4 regions of the Aneurinibacillus baijiui genome follow, and region 3 is predicted to be linked to each of the others. Evidence: riboswitches for the same ligand, from Rfam matches in the RefSeq annotation. Region 3 holds a riboswitch; each other region holds the start of a gene.
The links. Region 3 has a riboswitch for S-adenosylmethionine ahead of metH (methionine synthase). Riboswitches for the same ligand answer to the same signal wherever they lie in the genome.
Positions count from the first base shown of each region.

Region 1: linked by a shared signal. The riboswitch ahead of AB3351_RS04420 (cyclase family protein) and the one ahead of metH (methionine synthase) in region 3 are both predicted to bind S-adenosylmethionine.
Region 2: linked by a shared signal. The riboswitch ahead of cobA (uroporphyrinogen-III C-methyltransferase) and the one ahead of metH (methionine synthase) in region 3 are both predicted to bind S-adenosylmethionine.
Region 4: linked by a shared signal. The riboswitch ahead of AB3351_RS14015 (RuBisCO large subunit C-terminal-like domain-containing protein) and the one ahead of metH (methionine synthase) in region 3 are both predicted to bind S-adenosylmethionine.

Region 1 is NZ_JBFTXJ020000002.1:234,159-241,705, reverse strand. Features, by position in the region: gene AB3351_RS04445 (methyl-accepting chemotaxis protein) at 1-76, opposite strand, end outside; gene AB3351_RS04440 (YczE/YyaS/YitT family protein) at 222-854, opposite strand; gene AB3351_RS04435 (DinB family protein) at 1,029-1,535, opposite strand; partial or broken gene AB3351_RS04430 (GNAT family N-acetyltransferase) at 1,575-1,858, opposite strand; gene AB3351_RS04425 (DinB family protein) at 3,024-3,509, opposite strand; gene AB3351_RS04420 (cyclase family protein) at 3,602-4,339, opposite strand; SAM riboswitch class I at 4,425-4,525, opposite strand; gene AB3351_RS04415 (hypothetical protein) at 4,880-5,083, opposite strand; gene AB3351_RS04410 (HXXEE domain-containing protein) at 5,094-5,639, opposite strand; gene AB3351_RS04405 (TetR/AcrR family transcriptional regulator) at 5,657-6,244, opposite strand; gene AB3351_RS04400 (DMT family transporter) at 6,372-7,295, shown strand; gene AB3351_RS04395 (MOSC domain-containing protein) at 7,255-7,547, opposite strand, start outside.
Region 2 is NZ_JBFTXJ020000007.1:41,566-49,112, reverse strand. Features, by position in the region: gene AB3351_RS14185 (sigma-54 interaction domain-containing protein) at 1-1,261, opposite strand, end outside; gene AB3351_RS14180 (aldehyde dehydrogenase family protein) at 1,301-2,737, opposite strand; gene gabT (4-aminobutyrate--2-oxoglutarate transaminase) at 2,766-4,121, opposite strand; SAM riboswitch class I at 4,431-4,528, shown strand; gene cobA (uroporphyrinogen-III C-methyltransferase) at 4,640-5,413, shown strand; gene AB3351_RS14165 (nitrite/sulfite reductase) at 5,446-7,059, shown strand; gene AB3351_RS14160 (DUF3906 family protein) at 7,124-7,336, shown strand; gene AB3351_RS14155 (inorganic phosphate transporter) at 7,330-7,547, shown strand, end outside.
Region 3 is NZ_JBFTXJ020000015.1:33,939-41,485, reverse strand. Features, by position in the region: gene AB3351_RS20285 (IclR family transcriptional regulator) at 127-876, shown strand; gene AB3351_RS20280 (hypothetical protein) at 953-1,264, shown strand; gene AB3351_RS20275 (EamA family transporter) at 1,316-2,146, shown strand; gene AB3351_RS20270 (HD-GYP domain-containing protein) at 2,287-3,369, shown strand; SAM riboswitch class I at 3,430-3,535, shown strand; gene metH (methionine synthase) at 3,631-7,089, shown strand; gene AB3351_RS20260 (bifunctional homocysteine S-methyltransferase/methylenetetrahydrofolate reductase) at 7,108-7,547, shown strand, end outside.
Region 4 is NZ_JBFTXJ020000007.1:13,142-20,688, reverse strand. Features, by position in the region: gene AB3351_RS14025 (ABC transporter ATP-binding protein) at 1-1,620, shown strand, start outside; gene AB3351_RS14020 (1,2-dihydroxy-3-keto-5-methylthiopentene dioxygenase) at 1,720-2,256, opposite strand; gene AB3351_RS14015 (RuBisCO large subunit C-terminal-like domain-containing protein) at 2,369-3,157, opposite strand; SAM riboswitch class I at 3,241-3,363, opposite strand; gene AB3351_RS14010 (FUSC family protein) at 3,422-4,489, opposite strand; gene AB3351_RS14005 (glutamate synthase-related protein) at 4,648-7,547, opposite strand, start outside.

The DNA.
Region 1 (7,547 bases), on a different contig from region 3:
TGCTTGCAACTGTAACCAGAAGAAGCACAACTACAAAAAAAGCAGTGAAAAGCTTCCTTCCTACCGTCATTTTCATATATACTCCACTCCTCTTTTTATTTGTAGTAAAATGTACCTTTCTCTTACTTTATCGGCTGTTCCACCTACTTATATGAATACAAGACAAAAAAACACAGCTATGCATAAGCGCAATAGCTGTGCTGTAGTCTCTTTTATTATTCTTATAACGCTGCACTTTGCCCGGCTTCTTTTTGCCCCAAAGGTGCCAGAAGTCTGCGAAATAGCATCAGTGCATATTGGAACACAGGACTTTGAATAAACGTATAAATAAATGTAACGATAAACACCGGACCACCCAAGCCGAAACCGATAAGCAATACAAGGCTTTCCACGACAATGCGAGCCCGGCTCACCGACAGCCCTGTCTTATCCGCAATCGACAGCATGAAGCCATCTCGTGGACCCGCGCCGATGCCTGCCGCTACATACAGGCCCCCTCCGATCCCTGTAATAATAATCGCCGTTAAAATAATTACATAATCCGTCCATGTATTCGTCGCTTGGGGAAGAATATGCAGCCAGAGAAAAAAGTCCATAATCGGCCCAATCAAAAGCGCGTTTAAAAACGTACCGATATTTATATATCTACGGTCTATAATCAGCGACAGAAGCACAAGCATCAATCCGCAAAAAACAGACCACGTACCGATACTTAGACCGTATCGCTCATATAGCGCGACATTTAACACTTCCCACGGATGCAGACCAAGGTACTGCACCTTGACCGCCATTGCATTGCCCAATCCGAAAAATAACAATCCCAAAAAGAAAAAAAGATACCGTATTCCCCTCATGATTCTACTCCTATCTGAAATTATACTCAGTAAATTTATAATCACTGTAGTATATGTATCAGAAAAGAGCAAATACAACTTGCAATATTCTGCATATTAAATAAGTATATTACTTACTTTTTTGACTACACATTTGTTTACATAATAATTTTATGGTTTTGAACGTTGTTGCTATCAAGAATTAACACGTAATTTTATCTCCCTTATTTGTTCTATATGTCGCTGTTCATGCAAATATATCTGCTCAATCCATTGATCAAGGGGTAATTCACCAAGAGCAGGATGCTTAACTGATTTTTCCGCCAGTATAGATTTATCTTCTATAGTACTTAGAAAAGCTATCAATTTTTTTCTAGAATCGTTTAACAAATCAATTATTTGCTGAACGTTAAATGGTTCTGTATCCGGTTCAACGATTTTTGGAGCCTTAATACTTTTCGTTCTATCTAATATAAGATGAATGTTTTTACGTTCTTTTTGAGTACGATCCGTCTCTTTTATTCCCCATGCAATCGCCTTTATAGATGCCTCTTCCACTAAAAATAAGTGATGGCAAACCTGTGCTATACTCCACTTATTTATATCCGGCTTGCTATTAAATTGAGCATCACTTAATGAAGTAATCTCCTTTACTAGGTTATTTCTTGTTTGATACAGATTATCATTTACTAATGTATTCATGAGTGTTCTCCCTTCATCAGAAAGTATGTACTTACTTTTCTATTTTTTATAATTATGAATAAATAAACAATTTATGATATACGGTTTCAAAAGACTTATATCCATCATTTCCTCCCAATTCAGCGAAAAAGCGATGGTTAAAACCTGATGGTCTTCCCATTTGCCGTTTATCTTAACATTTTTTTGGCTATCCCTTCTTTATGAAAATCTGCTTTTTCTAATACGCGAATGGATCCAATATTGTGAGGCATCACTCCTACTTCTATACGATGTAACTACAAGTCATTAAATGCATATTGTACAATCAGCTGCACTGCTTCTGTGTGGGAGACGAACCGACTTTGAGGCATGGTAATGAAAGGCTTCGTATTGAATATTACTTCCCTTGCTATTAAAGGAATTTTATTACTAATTTGTATTTGAAATGCCGTATACTTATGATAGCTTACACTTATCAAAATTCAATGTGCAGCGCGAGATTTTTATAGTTATAAGGAGGGCTAGCTTTTGAATATAGTGTTTTTTATTATCATCCTATTTTCTTTATTCGCTTCTACAACCATTTCCTGTTGGATATTAAACAAAAAGAAAAACAAATGGTTCGGATTATTAACTGCCTTTATTGTTAATATGCTTATTCTATCCATAGCGACAATGTCCCTTTACAAATTAGATGCTCAAACATTTCATAAACAGACAGACGGATTATTTGATAGCTTAGGTATAGTGGTGTTAGTACTTCTTATCCCAATCATTACATTCTTTAACTATTTTATTATGGAATTAAAAAGAAGCATACTTCCATAACAAAATGTAACGGCCCTTCTGCTAAATAATCCATTACATAAAAGGAACCTTGTTATCTAAAGTCGAATTAACGTATCAAGGGTGCTGATGATCCAATAGGATCCATGGTGAATCATCACCAAATCCTTAGTATCCATAAACGGATACTAAACAGGCGTGTTAACGTATAGTATCTTTTCTCAAAGGAAAATCCATAATGATAATAATAGAAATGTTTTGTTACAATTTACTAAAATATACGATCATTATTTTCTCTGCTGCATTCCTGTTTTTCCTATACGATGTACGATCTAAGAAAGACACGTACCTTTATTTTAAAATGAAAACCTGGCTTCTTTATTTCAGTATGGCCATCGTATTTGCTGTCGTTGTAACTATAGTTAATTTAATAGAGAGCTTAGGTAAACATTAATTATACTCACTTCACCTACTTTCTAAGATGAGATGATTGACGTTGGGTCTTCAACTATGTTGGGACTTTCATGCATTCTGTTTATACACTGATTTGTTTGTTATCATGGGTTTGATAAGAAGAAAAAATTAGGGATAAGGAAGTTCATCATTACAGCGCATCAATTAAATATACAACAACAATATCCCTTGTCGTTTTATCCAGTAAGTATACCTGGCTTAAGCAATGACTTTCTCAACAATATGATGGTCGTTCTTTCCTATAAGACACTATCCTTTTTGAACCTGTTCAATTTTTAGGCCAAAAATTTGCGGCGGCTCGATGCCATTCATTTGAAGGTATGTTGAGAGCTGGCCCCGATGATGCATCTCATGCTCTACCAATGCCATCATAATCCTCCACGAGCTTACCTCATGTCCATGCAGTGTAGGCACTTTTTTTGCCAACAGCTCATTTCCTAAAGCCGACAATCCGTTCATCAGTTGGCTATGACAGGCTTCAAGGTAGCGAGTAATTCCTTCTATATCTTCTCCTTTACTACTGTCATGACCGGGGTAGTTCCATTCCCCGTGCTCCAATACAGATAAAAACATGAGTTGAGAGGAACCCAGATGGCGCAGAATATCCCCTGTCGAAAACTTTCCTTCCGCCGGCTTCCATTCCAGAATCGAATTTGGAACTGTGCCAACATACTGCATGGTGCGTTTACGCACGCCATCCAAAAACTTCGCAAACTCCCCCACATCATGAATCACACCCATCCCCCGCTTTCCAAAATTTTGATTCCATGTACAACTATATTTCGTATTTTGTATTGCAAAATCCTTTTTTCACCTACTTCACCGCTCTATGGCAGCACCGCAAAGGAACGCACCGGAAACCCTGATGCTTTCTTCGGTTTGGGAACAATATTAAAAATCACTGCCCCTTTTGCCGGTACCTTGTCTAAATTCGTTAACAATTCCACCTGATATGTATCCTGTTCCAATACATAATACTCTCCTAGAAGCGACCCGTTCTTTTGAAAATCAACAGCCGAGTCCGTATCAAATGTTTCATGGCCTATTGCTTTTACTTTTCTTTCTTCAAATAAAAAGGTTAACGCTTCCACCGACCAGCCAGGCGCATGGTTATTACCGTCCGTATCCTTATTTTCAAAAGCTTCCTTATCAGGCCAGCGCTTGCTCCAGTCGGTACGCAGAGCAACAAATGTCCCCTCGTCAATCCTTCCGTATTCCTCTTCAAATGTCACAATATCGTCCACCGTCAGGGTAAAATCATGATTTTTTTCCGCTTCCTTTGATTTATCAATCACAACGAGCGGCAGAACCAGCTCCTTTAATCCCAGTTCATCTAGATATCGTGTATTTCTGACAAAATGAATCGGTGCGTCAAGATGAGTGCCATACTGTCCCGCAAATGTAAAGCTTTGTGCAAAGAATCCATCATCGTGCGTAAATAATGTCTTGAATTCAGCGGAAGGAAATGCCGAAAAATGCGGTGAATCCGGACCGAATGTATGGGTTAAATCCACCCACTCCTTTTCTTTTAGCAGCTTCAATGCGTTCATTACATCGTTTGACATACCGCTCACCCCACTATATTTTTTATACTAAAAAACCCCTTCCTACCAAAATGAGAAGAGGTGCCAGTATCACATTAAATGACTCTTCTTATCTTCAGCCTGCATGCTTCTGGAGTTAGCACAGTACTTCCAAAGTCTGTTGCTGAGGCTTCCTCGGGCCAGTCCCTCTGCCTCTCTTGATAAGAATGCTATAAAGTTTATTTACTATTAAACATCGCTACGACTTTAAAAGTCAATAACGAATAGGAAAATTAAAGAAATACCTTCACTTTTTTCTTTTTATGTTTTATTTGCGTAGACAGGGGGTAATATAAAAGTACAAGCTAGTACACTCCTAACAGAAGGGACTGAGGAAGTATGGCATACTTATCAGCGACTTTGAAGGAAAGAATAGGGCTTGCGTTGAACGGAGGGTTTACTGCGCTGGCGATTGGAACGCACGCCAGAAACCGCTTCACTACTGAATAGCACCACCCCATAGCAGAGTAAAAAACAGTCGGTTCCGCTAGGAACCGGCTGTTTTCGTTTCGCTGTACCTTCTTATGGCGTAAAATTTCGTACACCGATGTAGATCTCCCAGAAAAACGAGAGACATTCCCAGGCGATCCACCATAATAAGACTGTACCAAGACAGGGCAGCCAGTTCTTTTTCCGTAAGGCTCGATGAACCAAGTACCCGCCAACAATCAGACAGCCCAAACCAAACAATCCAATGCCAAAGGCAATCAAAAAAATAAAGCCCATCTCCAACCTCCTATGAAATGCACTTGCGCCCAAGAAGTAAGCCGAAGAAAACAACCGGAAGCAGCACAATGCTTAAAGGAACGGCAATCCAGATTAGCGACCATGTAATATACCCTTCTGCAAGCAGGCGGCTGTACATATATAGAGTGTATGGAAGAGCGAGTATGACTGCCGTTACTACGCCCGGTGTATACCCGCGCAGCACCACACTCTGGATTACATGCGTCCACACATTGCCGAACAATACGTGCAGGGCAGCAACATAAAACAGGAAAGAGCCACCATACGCTAGTGTCTGGCTCGTATAAAACGTAATCACCGAGAGAAGGACAAAAATCCAGGCCACCGCAAACGAAAATTGCGCTGTCTTCATGGCAAACCGTCGTTCAAACACTGCTTGATACCGTGTGACAAGCGAGGGAAACCGATGAAGCACCTTCGTTTTGTTTTTGGTAAGCCATGTCTCCACGGTAATAATTTCTTCAAAATCATGCAGCATGAACACAATGAGAAACAGCCAAATCCATGTATACATATTAATGCTATCGAGCAGCATCCCCTCATCCTCCTCTTTTACCGCTGAAGTCCGCGCACAAAAGTATGAATGCTCGCATCCAGGAATTCCTCCGGCTGCATAGACATCATTCTTTCTCCTAGAAGACGCTGCGACATAAACATCCCCATGTTCATCCATAAAAATGCCAGAGCCTGTGCCTCTAGATTCGTATCTATAATCTCTTCTCTCGCCTGCATCTCTTGCAGATATTCAAGCAGAAGCTGCTTCAGCAATCCCGGCACCGCAGCCCACTTCTCATCAAGCCCCGGAAAGGAGCTGATCTCTTTGATGATAATCATAATGATTTCTTGATGCTCACGGACAAACTTCTGGTAAGCGGATGCAAATAAATGCAAATCCTTTTCAAGCTCCCACGAAATCTGCTGCTTTACCTGCTCCAGCACACTGCGGTCTAACGTCCACTGTTTGATAATTGCTTCAAGAATCGCTTTTTTGCTGCCGAAATGACGAAATAGTGTAACCTCATTGACGCCTGCCTCACCAGCGATTGCTTTGGTTGTCACCCCTTTAAAGCCGTGCACCTTCATCAAGGCAGTAGCCGCCTGCAAAATTCTCTCTCTTGTATCCTGTATATCCTTTTCCATCAACACTCTCCTTAATGCAAGTACTTACTTACATTATAAGTTGATAAAATAAAAAAGCAAGATATGAAAAGACCCTGCAGCGAAATTATTTCATAATGAAAGAAATTTTGTGAAAAGGAGCAAGAAGATGATTCGTTTATACAGCACTTTACTCGGCCTTAGCTTTATCTGGGGATTATCATTTGTGTTTATGAAGTGGTTGCTTGAGCCTGCGGGCGTATGGGGAACCGTGTTTTTGCGGTGTCTGGCCGGTGCTCTTATTCTTTTGCCAGCGGTTTGGTGGAAGCGGAGGGAATTTCCTACAAAGCTGCCCTGGGGATCTATAGCGGTAGTGGGAATTTGTAATGCAGCCTTCCCCTGGGGAATGATCTCGCTAAGCGAAACCCAAATAGACAGCAGCACCGCCTCCGTGCTTAATGCGACGACACCGCTTTGGACAGGATTGCTCGGTTTTTTACTGTTTTCGGCCACGCTTACCAAAAAACAGTGGGTCGGTATTTTCGTTGGTTTTTTCGGTATTGTAACATTGATGAATTTCCAGATTGGAGACCTGTTGGGACAACGCTTCATTGGTGTCGGAACCATGGTACTGGCAACGTTAAGCTATGGTTTTGCTTCGCACTATACGAAGCGGTTCTTATCCGGCATCAGCGTGCTGGCGATCACGTTTTACTCCCTGCTGTTCGGCGCGGTCGCAGGTATTGTGGGAATGCTTATAACAGAGCCCCTCACTCCTATGCTGCTGCTCGATCCTCTTTCTATTTTTGCTGTCATCGGACTTGGATGCTTCGGCTCCGGCATTGCTCACCTTCTCTATTATGATTTGATGATGCGCGGTGGACCGGAATTTGCAAGCACTGTCACTTACGTTATTCCGGTAACCGCCATGGTGTGGGGCTATCTCTTATTAAATGAGCCGATTACTCCAAACCTTATCATCGGTCTTCTCATTATTTTCACGGGGGTGTATTTATCTTCACGGTCCGCTAAGAAGCAGCCGGATAGGGATATTACATATCATCAGCAAGATAAATTTTATCACCTACGCTAATTTTTCCGGTTCGCTGTACGGATGCATACACACCAAAATAATTGCTTCTTTGCTGTGCTACTGTTTTCAAAAGGGAGGGCGACCTGTCGCCTGTATCCGGATCAATCGTGATAATCATACACCGTTCACAGTGCCGCTTGACTATGATCTCTGCTTCTCCTACGATTAGATGCTTGCCAAACCATGTCTCTTCAAGAAAAGGAATCGGCTCATAAAGGGATAGGCAAATATTGGGGCGAAAACGACGGTTAT
Region 2 (7,547 bases), on a different contig from region 3:
TATCTTCCTTTCTTTCACGAAGTGACGGAACAGTGATAGGAATTACATTCAGCCGATAATACAAATCATTTCGAAATGTTTTCTCTTCGACTTTTTTCTTTAAATCTTGGTTCGTCGCTGCGATAATGCGTACGTTTACCTGAATGGAAGTGGTACCTCCAATTCGGAAAAACTGCTTTTCTTGTAGGACATTCAACAGCTTGGCTTGCATTGACAGCGGTAGTTCGCCGATTTCATCTAGAAGCAACGTTCCTCCGTCTGCCGCTTCAAATAGTCCTTTTTTTCCTTTTTCATGCGCGCCTGAAAATGCGCCGCGTTCATATCCGAACAGCTCTGATTCAATGAGCGACTCGGGAAAAGCACTGCAGTTAACAGAAAGAAAAGGTGCCTGCTTGCGTGGGCTCATGTTATGGAGAAAGCGTGCCAGATGGGTTTTCCCGACGCCTGATTCTCCAAGCAGCAGCACGGTGCTGTCAACTTTGGCAACTTTTTCGATTTTAGTTAGAATACTAAGCATCGCCGGACTGCGTACGGTTAGCTTCATACCGGATGCTTCTTCACGCAGTTGAAGCGTTTCCTCGTAGGTTTCTACGCGCTCTTGCAGTTGGTCGAGCTGTTCACGCAGGTTCAGAAGCTCTGTGATGTCGCGTGAATTGCTGACGACACGAATCAATCGATTGTCCTGTGCGAATACGGGGGTAGCTGTAACTAATAATCTGCGTCCGTTTTGCGTTTCCTGCACAAGATTGATTCGCTTCTGATGCGCAATCACATCAAGCGTAGCGGACCGTGAGAAGATGCCTGCAGATACAAGCTCGTTCACATGCTTTCCGACCATTTCTTCAGCTTTTAGTCCATAGTTCCGTTCACAAGCTCCGTTGACACGAACCGTATACCCTTCTCCGTCGGTTACAAAAATCTCGTCATACGCTGCAGCAATAATGCTTTTTAGTTCTGCATACAGGTGTTCATACTCTGCAGCAACGTGACTTTCCCGGGTCTCCCATGGAAAGACAAGCCATGCGAAGCCGTGCGGCTCGGGCAATAGTCTTCCCTCCCAGAGAAAGTGATCCGCCCGCTGAAAAAAATCGCCATCTGCCGCCCACTTGCGCAGGCGGTCAGATAGCTGGTCAGGGGTCCATCCCTTCTCGAAAAACCACTTTTCAATTACATTGTTGTACTCAAACGTATCGCGTGCCAGATAGCAGAATCCGATCGAGAAGCTATCGAGCAGCGATCCGATGTGGATATCCGCTGGCATGGAGCGCCTCCTTACTATAAGGCGCGACTTGTACGGCTATTACTTGTTGCGATTGAAGCATACAAGTTTCATTTCCGTCATTTCTTCTGTCGCGTACTTGATGCCTTCTCGTCCGACGCCGCTTTCTTTCACTCCGCCGTATGGCATTTGATCGACACGGAACGTCGGGAAATCGTTAATCATGACGCCGCCTACATCCAATTGTTCGGCTGCATGGAGCGCGCGCTCGATATTATCTGTATATACACCGGCTTGAAGACCGAACCGAGAGTCGTTCACCGCATCAATTGCCTCATCGAATGAATCTACAGGGCTGATGATGACAACCGGTGCGAAGGTCTCCTGGCAGCTTACTTTTGCATGTGGCGGCACATTGGTGATGACCGTCGGTTTTACGAGGTTGCCCTCTGCGCCTCCAGTTAATACTTTAGCGCCAAGAGATTCTGCTTCCTCGATCCAGGACGTGATGCGCTCTACATCTTTTTGTGAGATGAGCGCTGCGATATCGGTCGTCTCGTCCAGTGGATCGCCGATGCGCAAGTTTTGTGTTTCTGCAACGAATTTCTCTACAAAAGTATCATACAACGAATGATGTACATAGATGCGCTGCAGAGAAATACACACCTGCCCCATGAAGGTAAAGGCTCCTGTTACGGTTCGCTTGATAATCCGGTCAATGTCAAATCCCTCGTCAATAATTAAACCGGAATTAGAACCAAGCTCAAGCACAACCCGTTTTAAGCCAGCTTTGGCACGAATCGTTTTACCGACTTCAGGGCTGCCGGTGAATGTAATCATCTTGACACGGTCATCACATACCATCTCGTCGCCTACTTCGCTGCCCGGCCCTGGAATCACCTGAAGCGCGCCTTGCGGCAATCCTGCTTCTGCAAATAGATCAGCAATAAAGAAGGAGGAGAGAGGGGTCTGATCCGCTGGTTTTAAAATCACAGCGTTGCCTGCCGCAAATGCTGGTCCTAGCTTATGTGCTACCAGATTGAACGGGAAGTTAAACGGTGTAATGGCGCCAACGATTCCGAGCGGCGTACGTACAGTATAGGCAATTCGATTCTCACCCATGGCTGATGCATCCATAGGAATGGTTTCGCCATGCAGGCGCCGCGCTTCATCTGCTGCAAATTGATAGGTTTCGATGGTGCGCGCGATTTCGCCGCGTGCTACCGTAATCGGTTTCGCGGCTTCAAGCGCGAGAATGCGCGCCGCTTCTTCTTTCTTTTCCTTAAGAAGAAGAGAGACGTTCTGTAGAATGTCTGCCCGTTTATGCGCAGGAAGTTTGGCCATCGTGCTAGCTGCTTCTTGTGCATAATCGATGGCGGCCTTCATATCTTCCCGTGTTCCGATCGCAACTTCTGCAATGACTTCTCCAGAGTGCGGAGAGCGGAGCTGCTTGTAAGAAGCTGCTTCTTTTGTTGTGCCTGCAATATAGAGAGGTTTTTTTGGCAATGTATCGTTCATAATCAAAGCTCCTTTCCTGTTGGATGGATTAGTGCACGTGCAGAGCCGAGACGGCGGCTTCGACGGATTCTTCTAGGATGTTCAGCCCTTCTTCGAGCTGTTCATCTGTAATAACGAGCGGCATTAATACACGCATAACGTTGCTGTATAGACCGGCACTCAATGTAATGAGACCGCGCTTGTTGGCTTCATCTACAATCTTGCTCACGATTTCTTTGTTTGGTTCTTTTGTTTCTCTATCTTTTACAAATTCCATTGCGCACATAGCACCAAGACCACGTACATCACCAATGCAATCGTATTTCTCTGCGAGGCTGTTAAAGCGTTCCATGACTTTCTCACCGATCACGCTTGCTTTATCATTTAGATTTTGTTTCTCGATTACATCAAGTACGGCAAGAGCGGCTCGGCATCCCAGTGGACTTCCTGCATAGGTTCCGCCCAACTCGCCTGGATTGGCTGCATCCATAATTTCCTTGCGTCCGATGACGCCGCTGATCGGGAGACCAGCCCCCATGGATTTGGAGATGGTCATCAAATCCGGTACTACATCAAAATGCTCGACCGCAAACATTTTTCCGGTACGGCTGAAGCCAGTCTGAATCTCATCTGCTACAAATACAATGCCGTGCTGTTTACAAATCTCAGCTACACCCTGTACGAATTTTTTAGAAGGAACAACAAAGCCGCCTTCGCCTTGTACAGGCTCCATCACTACCGCAGCGATTGTTTCCGGTGCCGCGTCGCCAAGCAGGAATGTCTTGAACTCTTGTAGGATGAACTCGTCGTATTGTTCAGCACTCATGCCTTCAGGACGACGGTATTCGTAATGGTATGGCGCTTTATATACTTCTGGAGCAAACGGACCGAATTCGTATTTATACGGCTTGACTTTGCTTGTCATGGACATGGTAAGAAGCGTTCGGCCGTGGAAGCCGCGGGAGAATACGACAACACCTTGACGCTTTGTATATTTGCGCGCGATTTTCACTGCATTTTCTACTGCTTCTGCACCGCTGTTTAAGAACATAACTTGCTTTTCATGGTTGCCAGGGGCAAGCTTGGCGAGACGTTCTGCCAGTTCAATATATGGTTCATACATCATGACATTAAATCCGGTATGGATATATTTATCGATTTGATCATGGAGTGCTTCAACAACTTCTGGTGTGCAGTGGCCAACGTTGATTGTGCCGATCGCACCCGCAAAATCAATAAAATTGTTTCCATCCACATCAGTTAGAATGGCACCTTGTGCTTTTTCTACGAATGTCGGGATTCCGTTGCTAATTCCTTTTGGCACATATTGCTTACGGCGTTCAAGAATTTCCTTAGCTTTTGGACCCGGTAATTCTGTTTTTACATTTGCAAATTTATAACTCATTGAGGCTACCTCCTTAATAATGTAACAAAGATGTACTGTGCAAAATGAAAAGTTTTACGTTGTCTATTTAGTAAAGCAACAAGCATGCCAATTCTAGAAGGCTGTAAAAATAAGCTTTTAACAAGGTAGACTTAGTTGCATACTTTAATTTTAAACCAAAAAAGACTTACTTTTAAGTCTTTTTTGGTTCGATACTGCTTTTGTATTGATGTAAATGTTTTGCAGAAAAATTCTTGCTATTTGAAATAGAGCACGATATAATCAAAACCAATAAATCAAGTAATTCTGATTAAATTAATATGAATTCATTTCTTATCTAGAGAGACGGAGGGACTGGCCCAATGATGTCTCGGCAACCTAATACGGTTAGGTGCCAATTCCAGAGAGCAGCGGCTCGAAGATGAGAAGATGGGTTATAAGCATGATATGCGCCCTTCTTCTTCAGAAAGAAGGGTTTTTTGTATATATTAAACCGATTAAACAGATGTATTTAATTAATTAATAAAGGAGGAATAAAGGTGTCATATGGAAAGGTATATCTTGTGGGAGCAGGACCAGGTGACCCAAAGTTGATAACTGTACGCGGAGTAGAACTACTGCAGCAGGCGGATGTTGTCGTCTATGACCGCTTAGCTAGTCCGAAATTATTGGACTATGCTAAAGATACGGCAGAGCGCATTTATTGCGGTAAGCAGGCTGATCATCACTCGCTGCCGCAGCCGGAGATCAACCGGGTTATTGTCGAGAAGGCACTGGAAGGAAAAGAGGTCGTACGGCTGAAAGGAGGCGATCCGTTTATATTTGGACGCGGTGGAGAAGAGGCGGAAGCTTGTATCGAAGCGGGGATTGTTTATGAAGTAGTGCCGGGTATTACCTCAGGGATTGCAGCTCCCGCATATGCAGGCATTCCGGTTACGCACCGTGACTATGCATCGTCTGTCGCCTTCATTACCGGTCACAAGGCTGAGGGTAAAGATCAGGCAGGAATTGAGTGGGGCAAGCTTGTTGGAGCTGTTCATACGCTGGTGTTCTATATGGGGGTTGGCAATCTAGGGGATATCGTCAAGAATCTTCGCAAACATGGTCAGACAAAGGATACGCCTGTTGCGCTGGTACGTTGGGGTACGTGCGAGGAACAGGAGACGCTTGTCGGTACACTTGAGACGATTGTGGATCAAGTACAGCAGGCTCGTTTTCGCTCTCCCGCCGTGATTGTTGTTGGAGATGTAGTACGCCTTCGAGAGAAGCTGGCCTGGTATGAACAGAAGCTCCCCAATGTAGTCATTGCATAAATTTCTTACGAATATGAAAGGAGAGAGGAACAATGAGCTATAACGCAATCTGGGCAAAGGATAAGGAGAATCTCAATAAAAACGAGGTAGCGAAGCTTGAGAAAGACGGCTTGGATGTTATTGAAGATATTTATGAATATGCCAAAACTGGTTTTGACTCTATAACACCGGATGATATGGATCGCTTTAAGTGGGCTGGAGTCTATCAGCAGCGGCCAAAGGATGGCCATTTCATGATGCGTGTGCGGATTCCATCCGGCAATCTGTCCGCTGAGCAAGCTCGTGTTCTAGCGGACATTGCGCACGATTACGGGAAGGATCTTGTTGATATTACAACTCGTCAAGCGGTACAGTTTCATTGGCTTACCGTCGAGCAATTACCGGATATTTTTGCGCGTCTTGCATCCGTCGGACTCTCTTCATTTGAGGCTTGTGGTGATTGTCCGCGTACAATTGTGGGCAACCCGCTTGCCGGACTGGACCCATACGAACTTATGGATACAACACCGCTGGTAGCGGAGCTATCCGATACATTTTTGCTGAATCGTGATTTCTCCAATTTGCCGCGCAAATATAAAATCTCGATTTCTGCCAATATCTATAACGCAGGACATGCAGAGATTAATGATATTGCCTTTACGCCGGCGACAAAAGTAATGGAGGATGAAGAAGTCATCGGTTTTCATGTATGGGTTGGCGGTGGTCTCTCGGCTCGTCCGTATCTTGCTCAGCAGCTGGATGTATTTGTACGCCCGGAAGAGGTTGTCAAAGTGGCGGTTGGTGTTACAACTATATTTCGTGATTACGGTTATCGTCAAAAGCGTAACCATGCCCGCCTTAAATTCCTTGTAGCTGATTGGGGAATAGAGAGGTTTCTTGCAAAGCTAAAAGAACTGGTTGGCGAATTGGAGACGCGCGGTGACGACAAAACGATAGGCTGGAATGCTGGGTATTTTACCGGTGTGCACAAACAGCGTCAAGAGGGGCTTAATTATGTAGGATTATCGGTTCCGGTGGGGCGCATGTCAGCGCAGGAGCTGCGAGAGTTGGCGCGACTTGCGGATGCATACGGCAACGGCTCGCTGCGGACATGCAATTCACAGAATATCGTTATTACCGGCGTGCCTGATGAGAAGGTAGAAGCGCTGCTGCAGGAAGAAGTGTTAGTGCGGTTAACGCCGTATCCACAGCACTTCACCGCATTCGCTGTCTCATGTACGGGTATTGAATTCTGTAATCTGGCATTGGTAGAGACGAAAGAGCGGATGCGCCAGCTCGCATCGTATCTTGATGATCATGTGGAGATGGAGGAGCCGATCCGCATGCATATGGTAGGCTGTCCGAATTCATGCGGTCAGCGGCAAATTGCCGATATCGGTTTTCAAGGTGCGCTAATCAAGACAGAAGAGGGAATGAAAGATGCTTTCGATATTTTCCTCGGTGGTACATTGGGTGCCAATGCGCAATTCAATCAAAAATTAAAAGGCCGTGTATTGGGTGATCAACTGCACCGGATTATCCTCCCACTGCTTGCTTATTATAACGAAGCTAAACTGGATAACGAACGCTTCTTTGATTTTGTGCAGCGCGTCGGTATTGAACCGTTTCAGGAAAGGCTGAATGCAGCCATTGAGCAGCTAGCCTAGATACGGTTGCAACAGCGTAGGGCAAGGCAAAAAGAAAAATCCGAAAACACGGAAGAAGGGATGGATGGCTATGTTTATCTACCGATTTGACGTGCTTTTTACTGACGAATCGAGAACAGCCGTTGTTGTGATCCATAAGGATGAGGAGCAGGCGTTTCGCAGTGCACAGAATCAGATTGAACGTCATTTTTTGCCTCCTAAAGCGATTAAAGAGCTGGCTATAGTAGAGAAGAAACCGGCTGAGGCAGGCCGGGGATATGTGATCGAGCCGTGCTAACTTATATAGCCATTGCGATTGCTCTGTTCTTTGCTATGAATATCGGGGCAAGTGGAACGGCGGCAGCGATGGGAGCGGCATACGGCGGCGGTGCAATCCATAATAAGCGTCTGGCGATGACGATCGTTGCAGTAGCCGCTTTGCTCGGAGCCGTACTTGGCGGTGGTGAAGTAGTAAAAACAATTAGTGGCGGCATCATTCCTTCTTCTGT
Region 3 (7,547 bases):
TTTTTAAACTTTTTTTCAAAATTAGATGATAGTTTACGAGACAAACATCAATAAGGTATAATGTCAAATATTGCAACAGGGTTTCGTTGAATGAAACTACCGTAAACAGGAAGGTGAACGGATACGATGGACGCTTCCGATAATAAAATGACCGTACGTGCGGTGGACCGGGCGCTTGATGTGCTGCTGTGTTATATTGATGAAAAAGAACTGACGCTAACGGAGATCTCCCATAAAGTCGGATTGAATAAAAGCACGGTATATCGCCTGTTAGGCTCACTCGAAAGCAAAGGATTTCTAACGCGTAATCCTGATACGGAGAAGTACCAATTGGGATTTCGGGTGTGGCAGCTCTCTGCCAATCTTCCCCAGGGGGACGACCCGGCAACCATTCTGCTGCCGGAGATGACGCGGTTAAGAGACCAGGTGGGAGAGACGATCAGTTTATATGTGCGCAATGAAAATGAACGGATTCGGGTGCAGGCGGTAGAGAGCAATGAAACGATTCGCAGAGTGGCACCGATTGGAGCGCATCTCCCGCTATCCGTAGGCGCTTCTAGCAAAGTATTGGTTGCCTATGCGCCGCATGATATACAAAAGCAGATCTTATCTGATCCGACATGGCCTTCTTCTATCGATAAAAATGCGTATATAGAGCAGTTGGAAGAAATCAGGCAGAGCGGCTATGCAACAAGTTCGGAAGAGCGTGAACAGGGAGCGGCAGCTGTATCTGTTCCGCTGTTTAACCGAAGGGGACAGCTAGTCGCGGCATTGTCCGTATCAGGCCCATCCAACCGTCTGACTTTAGAGAGGATGAAGGACAATCTGCCATATGTCATTGTGGCGGCAAAAAGAATGGGGAGCATGTTAAAATAGACAGGGCAGTCATCTGGCATGTAGTCTATATGCTTCTCAACCCTGGATGTACACTTTTTAAACAAGGAGGATCGGGATGGAACAAACATATGAATTGACTCTTACCCCTCTGCAGATGGAAGTGCTAATAGAATCAGTACGTGGATTTGTTGACAACAAGAAGCTTTTGCATGTACCTACGGCAACAGGAGAAGTCGTAGGTCTTCCGCTTACGGAAGAGGCGCTGACATGGCTGATTGAAGCATGCGGCCAGACAGAGGAGAAGCAGCATGTGATCATCCGGCTCGCGGAGGCGGCCGATGATAAGACGGAAGTGACGGTTCAGCGCGTATGTGCTGAACAGGTATATACATATGAAGTACAGCTTTCGCAGTTTGACGAACAATAGTAGGACCGGCAGAGTAAGACAAAATTTTGAAGGCAAAGAAGGTATAGGAGTATGTGGCTTTTTGCAGCCTTGATTACTGCGGTGTGTTTTGGCGTCAACAATACGATTATAAAGTGGAGCACCTCTCGCGGTTTTTCCAAGGTTAACATTCAATTTTTCTTTTATTTCATTGCATTTTTAATCATTTTAAGTGCGGGTTTACTTTCGCACACGCTGCACCCGAATCTTACCTCCATTCTGCTTGGAAGTCTGATCGGGGTCTTGAACGCGAACGGCAATATTCAGATGGCAAGAGCGTTTGAAAAAGGGCCAGCTAGCCTCACGTCACCTTTGATTGCAGCCAATGCAATCTTCCCGGTACTTGCAGCGGGCGTCATTTTTCATGAACAAATTCCTTTTCTTCACTGGATTGGTATTCTATGCATGATGGGATCGGCAATGGTCATTCAATATACGCCCGGTTCCAAAAGCAATACAAATTACTTGCCATGGCTTGGACGTGTTGCCTTCGCATTCTTTTCTTTTGGCATACTTGGAATACTAATGAAGCAGTCCTCGCAGCTACATATTAGTTCGATGGATATGCTTTTAGCCATGTATGGAGGGGGCAGCTTGTATTTGGCGATAGGATTAGGCCGGGAGCCAATTCGCCTAAAAGAAGCGAAGATCGGAAGTCTGGTAGGCGTATTGAGCGTAGTCGGCTTCAGCTGCTACTTTTATGCGCTGCAGACCGGTATTGCAAGCATCGTCTTTCCGGTAGTGAGCCTGAATTGCTTGGTCGTTATCCTGATGGGATACTACCTGTTTAAAGAAAAACTAAGACCCTATCAGGTATATGGAATATGTACGGCCCTGCTTGGGCTCGTCCTGACTAAGATATAGCATGGTAGAAGACCATCCTTTATTCATAGGGATGGTTTTTTTTGTTATAAGTTTTTGGTAATAAACCTAAATACCTGTGCTACAATTTGATAGGGTAGAAAGTTTCAGACAGAAAAGTTCAGGAAAGTAGGGTTTGCTACGTGAAAAAATTACATATTAGCTCCGTAAAACCAGGAGATAAGATAGCGAAAACGATCCTCTCAGAGACGGGTCATGTCCTGCTCGGTACAGGCCTTGAGCTTAGTCAGCGATACATTGAGCGCTTAAAAGACATGGGAATTGATACCGTATATATTGAAGATAAGCATACGGACGATATCATACCAGAGGACGTGATTGACGATACAACACGGCGCAAAGCGGTCGAAACCGTCTACAAGACAATGACAGGACTAATGGATCAACCGAAAGTAAAGGGAAGAACCTCTATACCGGATATGGGAAAGACATTCCGCGATGTATTCGGTAATATTCTAGGCGATTTGAGCGGACGAAAAGAAGTGCTGGTGAATCTGGTAAATCTACATTCACTTGATGGATATTTGTTTCATCACTCTGTAAATGTAGCGGTGCTTGCAGGAATTATCGGGCTTGCTAAGGGATATAATCGTGATCAATTGGTTGATTTGGGAGTAGGGGCTCTGCTGTTTGATATTGGAATGACGATGCTTCCCAAAGAATTATGGAACAAAAAGACCGCGCTGAATCCAGAAGAGAAGATGCGGGTGGAGAAGCATACGGAAGAAGGGTTCAACCTGTTGCGCTATCAGTATGACATCTCATTATTATCCGCACATTGTGCGCTTCAGCATCATGAGCGATATGATGGATCAGGATATCCGCGAAAATTGCAGAATAATCAAATTCATGAATATGCGCAGATAGTTGGCATGGCAGATGTGTATGATGCACTCACATCACACCGTTCGTATCGCCAGCATTATACGCCGAATGAAGCGACAGAATACTTATTTGCCGCTGGGAATTCGTTATTTAATCTTGAATTGGTGCGGTTGTTCGTCAAGCACATTGCCGTGTATCCGGTTTCATCTACTGTAGTCTTGAATACGGGACAGGTGGGTGTTGTCTCTTCTGTTGATCCAAAAGCTGTTCACAGGCCGATCGTACGCATTGTTGAAGAGAAAGATGGTACACCTGTATCTTCTCCGTATGAAGTAAATTTACAGCAGCGGACAAATATTGTAATTGTACGAACAATATAATTATCTATTGACTCTTTTCATTCATTGATCAATAATAAGAAAAATGAAAACTTATATCGTTTCTTATCAAGAGTAGGCTGAGGGACTGGCCCGATGAAGCCCGGCAACCGGTATGTACGTGTACACGGTGCCAATTCCAGCAGGATTTTTTCCTGGGAGATAAGGAGTGCGCTGATTTTTATTGAACTCAGAGACCTTCCTTCTTTCAGGGGGTCTTTTTTTATTATATATAGAAAATTGGAGTCGGAAGGGATGATAAGAATGAATGAAACAGCACTGAAGAAACTGCCAATAGAGACACAGTTAAAGCAGAAAATTCTGGTAATTGATGGAGCGATGGGTACAATGCTGCAGCAGGCGAACCTTGGCCCGGAAGATTTCGGCGGAGAGCATTATGAAGGCTGTAATGAGATACTTAATCTTACACGCCCGGATCTTATCCGCAGCATTCATGACACGTACCTGGAAGCAGGTGCAGATATTATCGAAACGAATACCTTCGGCGCTACCTCGATCGTACTTGCGGAATATGATGTGCAGGACCGTTCAAGAGAGATTAATCTAGCCGCTGCCAAGTTAGCGCGTGAAGCGGTCGATGCGTATTCAACACTTGACTGGCCTCGCTATGCGGCTGGCTCAATCGGCCCGACGACCAAGACATTATCGGTGACAGGCGGCGTAACGTTTGAAGAATTAATCGAGACGTACTATGAACAGGCACTTGCGCTGATTGAGGGCGGTGTCGATGTTCTTCTCTTAGAGACGGCACAGGATACGCTTAATGTGAAGGCTGGTGGGATTGGAATTCAGCATGCATTCGAAGCGGCCGGACGCAAGGTACCGGTGATGATCTCCGGTACGATTGAGCCGATGGGTACGACGCTTGCTGGTCAGAATATCGAAGCATTCTATATTTCATTAGAGCATCTTCAACCGGTTTCAGTCGGATTAAACTGTGCGACAGGACCCGAGTTCATGCGCGATCATATTCGTACACTGTCCGGCATGGCGAGCTGTGCAGTTAGCTGTTATCCGAATGCCGGTCTGCCGGATGAAGACGGACACTATCATGAATCGCCGCAGGCACTGGCGGCCAAACTGGCCGGATTCGCCGAACAAGGCTGGATTAATGTGGCGGGCGGCTGCTGCGGTACAACGCCGGACCATATCCGCGCCATTGCCGAAGCGCTTCAAGCGTATAAACCGCGTGTTGCACAGGGTCTGCACACTCATGCCGTATCCGGCATCGAACCGGTCTATCTTGAGGAGGATAACCGCCCATTGATGGTCGGAGAGCGTACGAACGTTATCGGCTCAAAGAAATTCCGTGATTTGATTAAGGAAGGCAAGTATGAAGAGGCCTCAGAGGTTGCGCGTGCTCAGGTAAAGAAGGGCGCCCATGTGATTGATATTTGTCTTGCAGACCCGGATCGGGATGAAGTGGAGGATATGGAATCCTTTCTGAAGTTTGTTGTACGCAAAGTAAAAGTACCGCTGATGATTGACTCTACCGATCCGAATGTCATCGCGTTAGCATTGAAGTATTCACAAGGTAAAGCGATCATTAATTCCATTAATCTAGAGGACGGAGAAGAACGCTTCGCTGAGGTAGCACCGCTTTTGCGGAAGTTCGGCGGGGCCGTAGTTGTTGGCACGATTGATGAGAAGGGGATGGCGGTAACGAAAGAGAGAAAGCTTGAGGTGGCGGCACGTTCTTATGATCTGCTGGTAGGGAAGTACGGTCTTTCTCCACGTGACCTGATTTTTGATCCGCTGGTATTTCCCGTAGGAACAGGGGATGAGGCGTATATTGGTTCAGCCAAAGAGACGGTAGAGGGCATTCGCCTGATCAAAGAAAAGCTGCCGGAGTGCCAGACCATTCTAGGTGTGAGTAACGTATCGTTCGGATTGCCCCCGGCAGGACGGGAGGTGCTGAATGCTGTGTACTTATATCACTGCACCAAAGCCGGCCTCGATTATGCGATTGTAAATACGGAGAAGCTGCAGCGCTTCGCTTCGATTTCAGATGAAGAGCGAAGGCTTTCCGAAACGCTGTTGTTTGAGACAACGGATGAGGCGTTGGCGACATTTACCGCCTTTTACCGGGAGAAAAAAATAGAGAAAAACGAAGAAGTATCGAACCTCACACTAGAAGAAAGGCTTGCCCGTTATGTTGTTGAAGGAACGAAGGAAGGGTTACTTCCAGATCTTGAAGAGGCACTTGGTATATATGCGCCGCTTGACATTATCAATGGGCCGCTGATGAATGGTATGGATGAGGTAGGACGCTTGTTCAATGATAATCAATTGATCGTTGCCGAAGTATTGCAGAGCGCTGAAGTCATGAAAGCATCCGTTGCCTACCTAGAACCGCATATGGAGAAGACAGAATCATCGGCTAAAGGAGTGGTGATGCTTGCCACCGTAAAAGGTGATGTGCATGACATCGGGAAAAACCTGGTCGAAATTATTCTGGGCAACAACGGCTATAAGATCATTAATCTCGGCATCAAAGTTCCGCCAGAGCAGTTGATTGAGGCCTGTCGCAAGGAAATGCCGGACATTATTGGTCTATCCGGCTTACTCGTTAAATCGGCGCAGCAGATGATCACAACGGCGCAGGATTTGAAAGTAGCCGGTATTGAAGTTCCGATTCTTGTTGGCGGTGCTGCATTGACCCGTAAGTTTACCGAGAATCGAATTGCGCCCGAATATGAAGGGCTCGTGCTGTATTCCAAAGATGCGATGAACGGTCTTGAGATGGCTAACAAGCTGGTTAATCCGGAAAAACGGGCGGAAATAGAAGAAGAGTTGAAGAAAGCAAAAGAAGTGAAGCAGGTTGCTGTTGCCGTTGAAGTAGTCAAAGCTACTGAAGAGACAGGTGTTCTTCCGCGCTCATCGGTTAGCACAGATGTTCCGGTCTTTTTGCCGCCGGATCTAGAGCGGCACGTGCTGCGTGATTATCCGCTGGCTCATCTGCAGCCATATGTAAACCTGCGTATGCTTCTCGGCAAGCACCTTGGTATACGCGGCAATGTCGATGCATTGCTTGCACAGCAAGATAAGAAGACGACAGAGCTAAAAGAAGTTGTGGATGAGCTGCTGGCAGAGGCGAAGGACACGGGTCTGTTGACTGCACATGGCATATACCGCTTCTTCCCGGCTCAGTCCAGAGGAAATGATATTTATATCTATGATCCAAAAGATCACAGCAAGATTCGTCAGACATTTTCGTTTCCGCGACAGAAAGAAGCGCCGTATCTTTGTCTGGCCGACTTTGTCAAACCGGTGGAGAGCGGTGTAATGGATTATGTTGCCTTTCTTGTCGTTACCGCAGGTCATGGGGTACGTGAGAAGGCGGAGGAGTGGAAGGAAGCAGGAGACTATCTTCGTTCCCATGTACTGCAAGCGCTGGCGCTGGAGTTGGCCGAAGCGTTTGCGGAGCGTGTCCACCATATCTTGCGTGATACATGGGGATTCCCGGACCCGGCAGAGATGACGATGCTTGAACGTTTTGGGGCTCGTTATCAAGGGATACGGGTATCATTTGGCTACCCCGCCTGCCCGAATCTTGAAGATCAGGAATTGTTGTTTGATCTGTTGAAGCCGGATGACATCGGCGTGCAGCTGACCGAGGGCTGCATGATGGAACCGGAAGCTTCCGTCTCAGCTATGGTATTCTCCCATCCGGAAGCGAGATATTTCAATGTCGGCCAATAGAGGAAGGGAGGAGTAGCCATGCCAAAGGAAAATTTGAAGACATACCTTAACGACCACCTGTTGATTGGAGACGGTGCCATGGCAACATGGCTGTATCAGCTTGGTGTGCCGATCGGTGTCTGTTATGAGGAGCTGAATTTGTCGAATCCAGAGATCATAGGCACGGTACATCGTGCTTATTATGATGCCGGTGCTCGCTTCATTCAGACGAATACGTACGGGGCGCATCGCGATGCGCTCTCCCGCCATGGGCTGCAGGAAAAAGTAGCAAGAATCAATCAAGCTGCGGTACGTGTCGCCAGGGAAGCGGTCGGCGATGATGCCTATGTGGTCGGCGGCATCGGTTCGATTAATGGAGGAAGAGTACGGAATAGCGAAGAGATCGGCACATATGGAGAGCAATATGAGGAGCAGGCTTCTGCCCTGCTTGCAGGCGGAGTGGATGCGATTCTTTTGGA
Region 4 (7,547 bases), on a different contig from region 3:
AACATATCGCCGGATGATAAGATTAAAGAATTGCTATATGTAATGGGCATTGTGTTTTTGCTGTTTACTGTTGTGCGTTGGCCCATTGAGTATTGGCGGCAGTATTTGGCACAATCGGTTTCGAATTCGGTGCTATATGATATTAGAAATCGGGCATTTGATCATATTCAGCGACTGTCGCTTCGTTATTTCCACAATCATCGTGCAGGTGAGGTCATCTCTCGTGTCATTAATGATGTGGAGCAGACGAAGAGTTTTGTAGATACGGGTCTTATGAATATTTGGTTGGATTTAATTACGCTGTTTATCGCGCTTGCCATTATGTTTTCGCTGGACGGTTGGCTTACACTGGTCTCCATCTGTATGTTTCCGCTCTATGGATTTTCAGTGAAGTATTTCTACTCTAAGCTGCGCCATTTGACACGGGTGCGTTCGCAAGCGCTGGCAACGTTGCAGGCGCATTTGCACGAACGAGTACAGGGAGTACCCGTTATTAAAAGCTTTGCGCTTGAAGAACATGAGCAGGGTCAATTCGATGAACGCAATAAGAATTTTTTATCGCGGGCGCTTGAGCATACGAGTTGGAATGCCAAAACATTTGCTGCTGTGAATACGATTACTGATATTGCGCCGCTCTGTGTAATTGCGGTTGCCGGATATCAGGTTATTCAAGGGGATCTAACAGTAGGTTCGCTGATTGCATTCTATGCGTATCTGGACCGTTTATATGCACCGCTGCGTCGTCTGGTTAATTCGTCAACCACGCTTACGCAGGCGTTGGCATCAATGGATCGTGTATTTGAATTCATGGATGAACCGTATGATGTGACGGATAAGCCGAACGCGCGCGAGTTGCCCCAGCTTGAAGGACGGGTCGTGTTCGAGAATGTTCGTTTTCGCTATTTATCAGAAGGAGAAGACGTATTAAAAGGAATCAATCTGACGGTTGAACCGGGTAAGACGGTTGCGCTGGTTGGAGCAAGCGGGGGAGGGAAATCTTCGCTTATCAGCCTTATTCCCCGTTTTTATGATGTGAGGGAAGGAATGCTGCGCATTGACGGCTATGATGTGCGTGATGTAACAATGAAGAGCCTGCGCAGCCAGATCGGTATGGTGCTGCAGGATAATATTCTGTTCAGCGATTCTATCCGCGAGAATATCCTTATGGGGACTCCAGAGGCGAGCGAAGAAGAAGTGATTGAAGCGGCCAAAGCGGCCAATGCGCATGACTTTATTATGGAACTTACGAATGGATACGATACCGAGATTGGAGAGCGCGGTGTGAAGTTGTCCGGTGGACAGAAGCAGCGTATTGCGATTGCTCGCGTATTCTTGAAAAATCCGGGTATCCTTATTCTTGACGAGGCGACTTCGGCACTTGATCTTGAGTCTGAGCATCTCATTCAGCAGTCGCTGGATCGACTGGCGCATAATCGAACGACATTTATCGTCGCTCACCGTCTGTCTACAATTACTCATGCGGATAAGATTGTGCTGATTGAGGATGGACAGATCAAGGAAGAGGGCACGCATCAGGACCTGATGAATCGGCAGGGTGCGTACTATAGACTGTTCACAGTGCAGAATCTGGATGGTGCTGAGGTGACTGAATCGAGATAAGAGGTGTTATTGTCACAGGGCCGATTCGTGAACTGGAGATATTGAAGTATGGAAATGGAGAGGGAGGAGCCTGTAGAGCTGCTCCCTTTCTGTTTTCGATTAGTTTGAGGATGCGGCAGTTTCATCATAAATTGCCTCCCAACCGGCCGGTGTGACAAAGATACGAATGCATTTGATTTTACGATCTTCACATAACGTAAACCAATGCCGAGTATAGGCTGGCACTGAGATCAGATCTCCCGGTTCCATCACAACGTCGAAATAGCGCCCATCAATTCCTTTTAGAGTGAAGATGCCATGCCCATCCACGCAGAAGCGTACCTCGTCATCGGTGTGATGATGCTCTTCTCTAAATTTGTCCAGCAGCCCATCGAGATTTGGTGTCTGTTCCGACAGGACGATGATGTCCTCAGTCTGATAGCCGCGTCTTGCGCTCAGATCGGCGATTTCTGTGCGGAAGGAGTCGATAATTTGCTGTTTTTCTTCAGCTGATGGGGAGTAATTCTCCCGTAAGTTTTCATCTAAGCGGTCCACACCCCATTTTTCATAGATAACATCCTGGCTCTTCAAGAACTCCCTTACTTCATTTCCTTTCACAAGTTGTTCTTTCGTCTCTAAAAATGTAATATAAGCCATAGTATTTCCCCCTTCTTCCGAATATTCGTTCTATAATATGTTTATTTATATATGTCCTGCGGCCCGATAGGTTAACGACTGTTGTTGTACAGCCTGTTGTCCTGCGATATGTTTAGCTAGATGTTGGAATTGAAGCCATTGCAGGATGTGCCATGAGCGGTACAGTAACATCCGGGTCTGCTGCGAGCCGGTGCAGGATGTCGAAGCCATACGGCAGCACATTTATAAGCAGGCAATTGGCTCCATAGTCGATTGCGTATTTGGCTCTATCGACTAATTGATGAACCGGTCCGGTAAGATTAGCCGCATACAGCACGGGACGATCTGCTGCTTTGATAATACGATTATATGCAGCGAGCCGTTCTGCAAGCGGTGCCTTATCCTCTACGAAGAAGATTTCATCATCTTTTATGAGATCGACACCACCTTCAACTTGTGCGGCAAATTGTGTTTCTAATTCGCCGAGCGGAAGTCCGAGGCAGGACTTGAAGATGCTCATCAGCAGTGGACGATCATGTACATTGAGCTGCTCCCGTATTCCGGCGATACCGAATGCAGGTCCGGGAAATTGCGAGAGTAGGGAAGGGGGGAAGTCGATGTCTAGCAGCCTGATTTTTCCGTCCATAGATAATTTGCCGAATACGGTAGTTAAGAGAGCAGGGATATCAGGTGTGATGTTGCGAACCGGATAGCAGACCGATATGATCCCTCGCTGTATCCCGTCTTTTTCATCCTTTATGATTACATCTCCCACTGTGCCGAGGTAGGCAGCCAGCATTTCCTGCCGTGCAAGCGGCAGATCGGTCCAACTGCCTACGGTCATGCCTACAGCGATGCTTTCCGCTTTTTTATATAAATTTTTCGCCTCTGTTTGATAATAAACCGTAATGAATTCGCTCATGTTTTTCACCCTTTCCAAGAAAACAAAAACGCTCTCCTTCTGAAAGAAAGAGAGCGGTACGTTCAAAAAAAGTGAACTTCACGATCTTATCTTCCAGAATGAATGATTCATTCTGCAGGAATTAGCACCTTGCTCTTCACCTATGACGGTTCAAGCAGGTTGCCGGGCTTCATCGGGCCAGTCCCTCAGCCTTCTCATGATAAGAAGAAAATGAAATTGTCTGTGTATAATCATAGTTTTAAATTATTAGTATGTCAATAGGTTTTATTCGTCTTCTCCCTGATGATGGTGAAAAGTGTGCACCAGCTTGCTGAGCCGTTCAAGCTGATTGGCATATTCGAGAATTTCCGCAACTACAGGGAATAAGTGGCCCCACTGCCCGTCGTCTTCTTCTTGAGGCGTATTTTTAACCAGTGGATAAAGCCGCATAAACTCATCGAGCATTCGGGTATTTTCTTCTGTGATTTCTTCCGGTAGGTGCCAATCTTCCCGTGTTTTTAAAATCCCATCATAGGTGAGCAGGATGTTTTTATGATATTCCGTCAGTACTTCAAGCTGTTGTTGAATGAGCGGAAATAGGTGATGTCCAGGCTTAAAGGAAGAGTAAATATGGCGTTCAAATGTACGCAGCATATCCATCTCTTTATAGAGAACAATGATCATTTGTCTGAAGATAACGAGCTTCTTCTGGCTTGAATACGTAACTTTTCTAAGCTTCGTGATTTCCTCTTTATATAGATCATAGAGCTGATCAATGGTCTTAAAGTTAGTCTTGATCTTCTCTTTTTCTTCCCGGAAAACCTTCTCTTCCATTTCATTGTGAATTAATGTCCGCATGAGCACAGAGAATTTATCCCCGGTTTCTGATATTTCTCCGAAGAGCTTATGCTCATAACGGGGCGGGATGAATATCGCGTTTACAAGTGCTGCTGAGAATACACCAATAACAGTCAAAAGAAACCGATTGCCCGCAAAATAGAGATAATTTCCCGTTGATGTCTCCATTACAGCAATGACAGTTACGATGCTAAGTGCAAGGCTATTCTCAAACTTGAGCCGAAGATTGATCACAATGACCAGCATTACCACGATACCAACAATTAACGGCTGGGCTCCTAGAAAATACGTAGCGGTTACGCCAAGGGCTGCACCGATAAAATTCGCTTCCATCTGTTCCCGTAAATGCTTCAGCGTCCGGTATACTGTCGGCTGAATGCTTAATGTTGCGGCAATCGCCGCAAGTACAGGCGGTTCAAGATCGAACCACTGACAGACAAGCAATGCCAGAATTAAGGCAATTCCTGTCTTTAGAATACGTGCTCCGACGCGCATAATACCTCCATAAGTAGCTTTGCTAATAATGTATAATACCACGGTTTTAAAAAAAATCAACAAATAAAGCAGCCGTCCCTGGGAGGAGGACGGCTGCCGATATAGGTGGTACTCACACTGCAAATTGGGAGCTGCAGGTGAAAATTATACGCAATAGATTATTCAGTAGCGATAGACGGATCGGCCTGTTCTTTGATTGGAGACACCATAATAAAGTGCTGCTCCGCCTGATCCTTAAGTTCCTCAATGAGAACGGCTTTGTCTTGTTGGCCGCTCGCTTCTAGTTCGGCAATGTATTCGCCGAGCAGGAAGTTAATGTCTTCTTTGCCTTTATGACTCAACGGGGCAAGTGTAACCTTTGCGGCTTTTGCAATACGTCGTTCGATGGCAGCTTGGTCAAGCCCCATCTCCGGCTGTAGCCGCAGGTATATGGTGCCGCCTGTCATACCGGAACAAATCCATGGACCGGGGTCACCTAACACGATTGCACGGCCGTTTGTCATATACTCAAATGCAAAGCCTTTGATGTTGGCACGAGCGCCGATGCCGCCTAACGTATCATTGATCGGCTCTTGAAGTTCACCGCCGATAATTACATCAGCCCCAGAGAGGCGAATGCAGGCGCGGGCATCCGCGTTCCCCTGCACAATATAGAGACCTTTCTGTGCTCCATAGCAGAAGCTTTTGCCCACAGAACCATTGATAAACTGGCGATTGGCATTAGGTGATTTCATAATCATAACGCGTCCGCCAAACCCGGTCTTACCAACCCCATCCTGTGCACCGCCGTGTACACGAATGGATACGCCCTCTGCATTGAAGGCTGCGAGTCCGTTTCCCGGCACACTTCCATTCTTAAATGTAAGTGAAACCTCAGGCAGATCAACGTAGCTTCCGTCTAGATGCGGTTTAACACGGGCGCCGGAATAGCGGCTGCCAAGAACGCGCTGATCGCTGAGTACATTGGTGAATGTCTCATGAATCGGCGCATGAGGCGAAGCATAGCGATCACTCTCCTCATATCCTTCAGCTCCTACTGCTATGAGGACTTTGGAGGCGGCGCGTGCTGGCTCATCTAGCGGGAATGGCGCAGGTGAGAGCAGGGACGTTAAATCCATCTGTTCTTGACCGCGTGTCTGGATAAGCAGATCGGCACGTCCGACCATATCTTGTGTTCGCTCGAATCCAAGCTCAGCTGTAATGCGCTTGACTTCTGTTCCTAATTCTGTGAACAGACGCTTGAGGTTATCGATTGCAATATCGAAGACGCGTGGTACAAAGCGGCGCAGTCCATGCTCTTTTGCTTCTTCTACGGATTCGATTTGTGTAGCGATTCCTACATGGCATGTATCGAGATGGCAGCCGCGGCACGTTGTGCAGCCCACTGCCAGCATAGCAAGTGTGCCAAATCCGATTCGGTTTGCGCCAAGCAGGATCATCTTCACAACATCGTGACCGCTCTTGATGCCGCCATCGGCCCATACTTCTACTTTATCACGAAGTCCTGCTTCGATGAGTGCTGTATGTGCAGCTTTTACACCAATTTCTACTGGGAGACCAACGTGTTGCAGAGCATGCACCCGTGCTGCGCCCGTACCGCCATCAAATCCGCTTAATGTGATGTAGTCAGCGCCTGCCTTAGCGACACCGACAGCGATGGTACCGATATTTGGTACGATCGGAACTTTGACACATACCTTTGCTTCATTGTTGGCGGTTTTTAATTCAGTAATGATCTGTGCTAGGTCCTCGATCGAATAAATATCGTGGTTATTCGAAGGAGAGATCAGATCTGAACCAAGTGTAGCGTTCCGCGCAGCGGCTACTTTTTCTGTTACCTTTTTGCCTGGCAGATGACCGCCTTCGCCCGGTTTTGCGCCCTGCCCGATTTTGATTTCAAGCAGATTGGATGAATTGGCCAGCTCTATGTTTACTCCAAAACGCCCTGAGGCAACTTGCTGTCCACGCGTTTTAGGATATTTGCCGAGCATATCTTTAATTTCGCCGCCTTCTCCGTTAAAGCTAATCATATTTAACTGATCTGCCGCTTCAGCATAGGCACGGAATGCGATTTCATTCTGCGAGCCAAATGACATGGAAGAGATTAAGAACGGCAGGTTGTGCTCTCCAATAGACACATCCACTTGCTCGGGTGTAACATGTTGGTTCGTCTGAGCTGAAGTAAAGTCAGCCAGATGGCGGATCGAAAGCGGATTCTGCTGTTCCTGCTCACGCAGTTTTTCAGCAAAATCTGCATACGGAAGACTTCCGGCAGCAACCTCGCCGATAGATTTCCAGATACGAGGCCACATGTGGAAGATTTTTGCGGGTCGCGCCTTCTCATCGTTGAAATCCTCATAGCGCTTTCTGCTGTCTGCCTCAAGTGCAGCGAAAGATACCCCAGCTTGGTTACTGCCGCAAAAATTCACGATATCAAGCACATCCGCCACTTCTTGACGCAAACCAATGGAAGAGAAGAGCCGTGCATAGCCGCGAAGCTCGTGAATACCGATTGTGGAGATGACCTTCTCCAAGCCTTTAGTTAACGCATTGAATAGATATTCAACAGAAGAGCCATCTTTTGAGAATGCGGTCGCAAATAGTAGATAAGGAGCTACTGCATCTGCTCCAAGTCCACATGCCAAGGCTACATCATGGAGGTTGCGAATAGAGCCGGAACGAATGACAATGCTTGCTTGACGTCGGAGATTGTCATTGCCTCGTCCTCCAGCTTTCTTTAATGTCTGATCTATTTTTGAGATCAAAAGATGCGGGTCGATCCAATAGTGATTGTCTTGATGTGCCATGCTGTCATCGAATAATAGAATGCGTGCACCATTTTGTACGGCATCTACTGTGCTTTGTGCGATTCGATCAAGCGCAGCAGGAATGGTCTCGCCATCTGCAAAGTAGACAGGCAGCATGTAAGCGTCCGTCCCAAAATGCTCCAGCATCTGCTCAAGTGATACGGTATTCAGAGCAGCGGCTAACTCCTGCAGGCTTTGTCCTTCAAGCAGAAGTGGAGATGGAAGTTCGAGTGCTTTGGTTAGATTTCCGA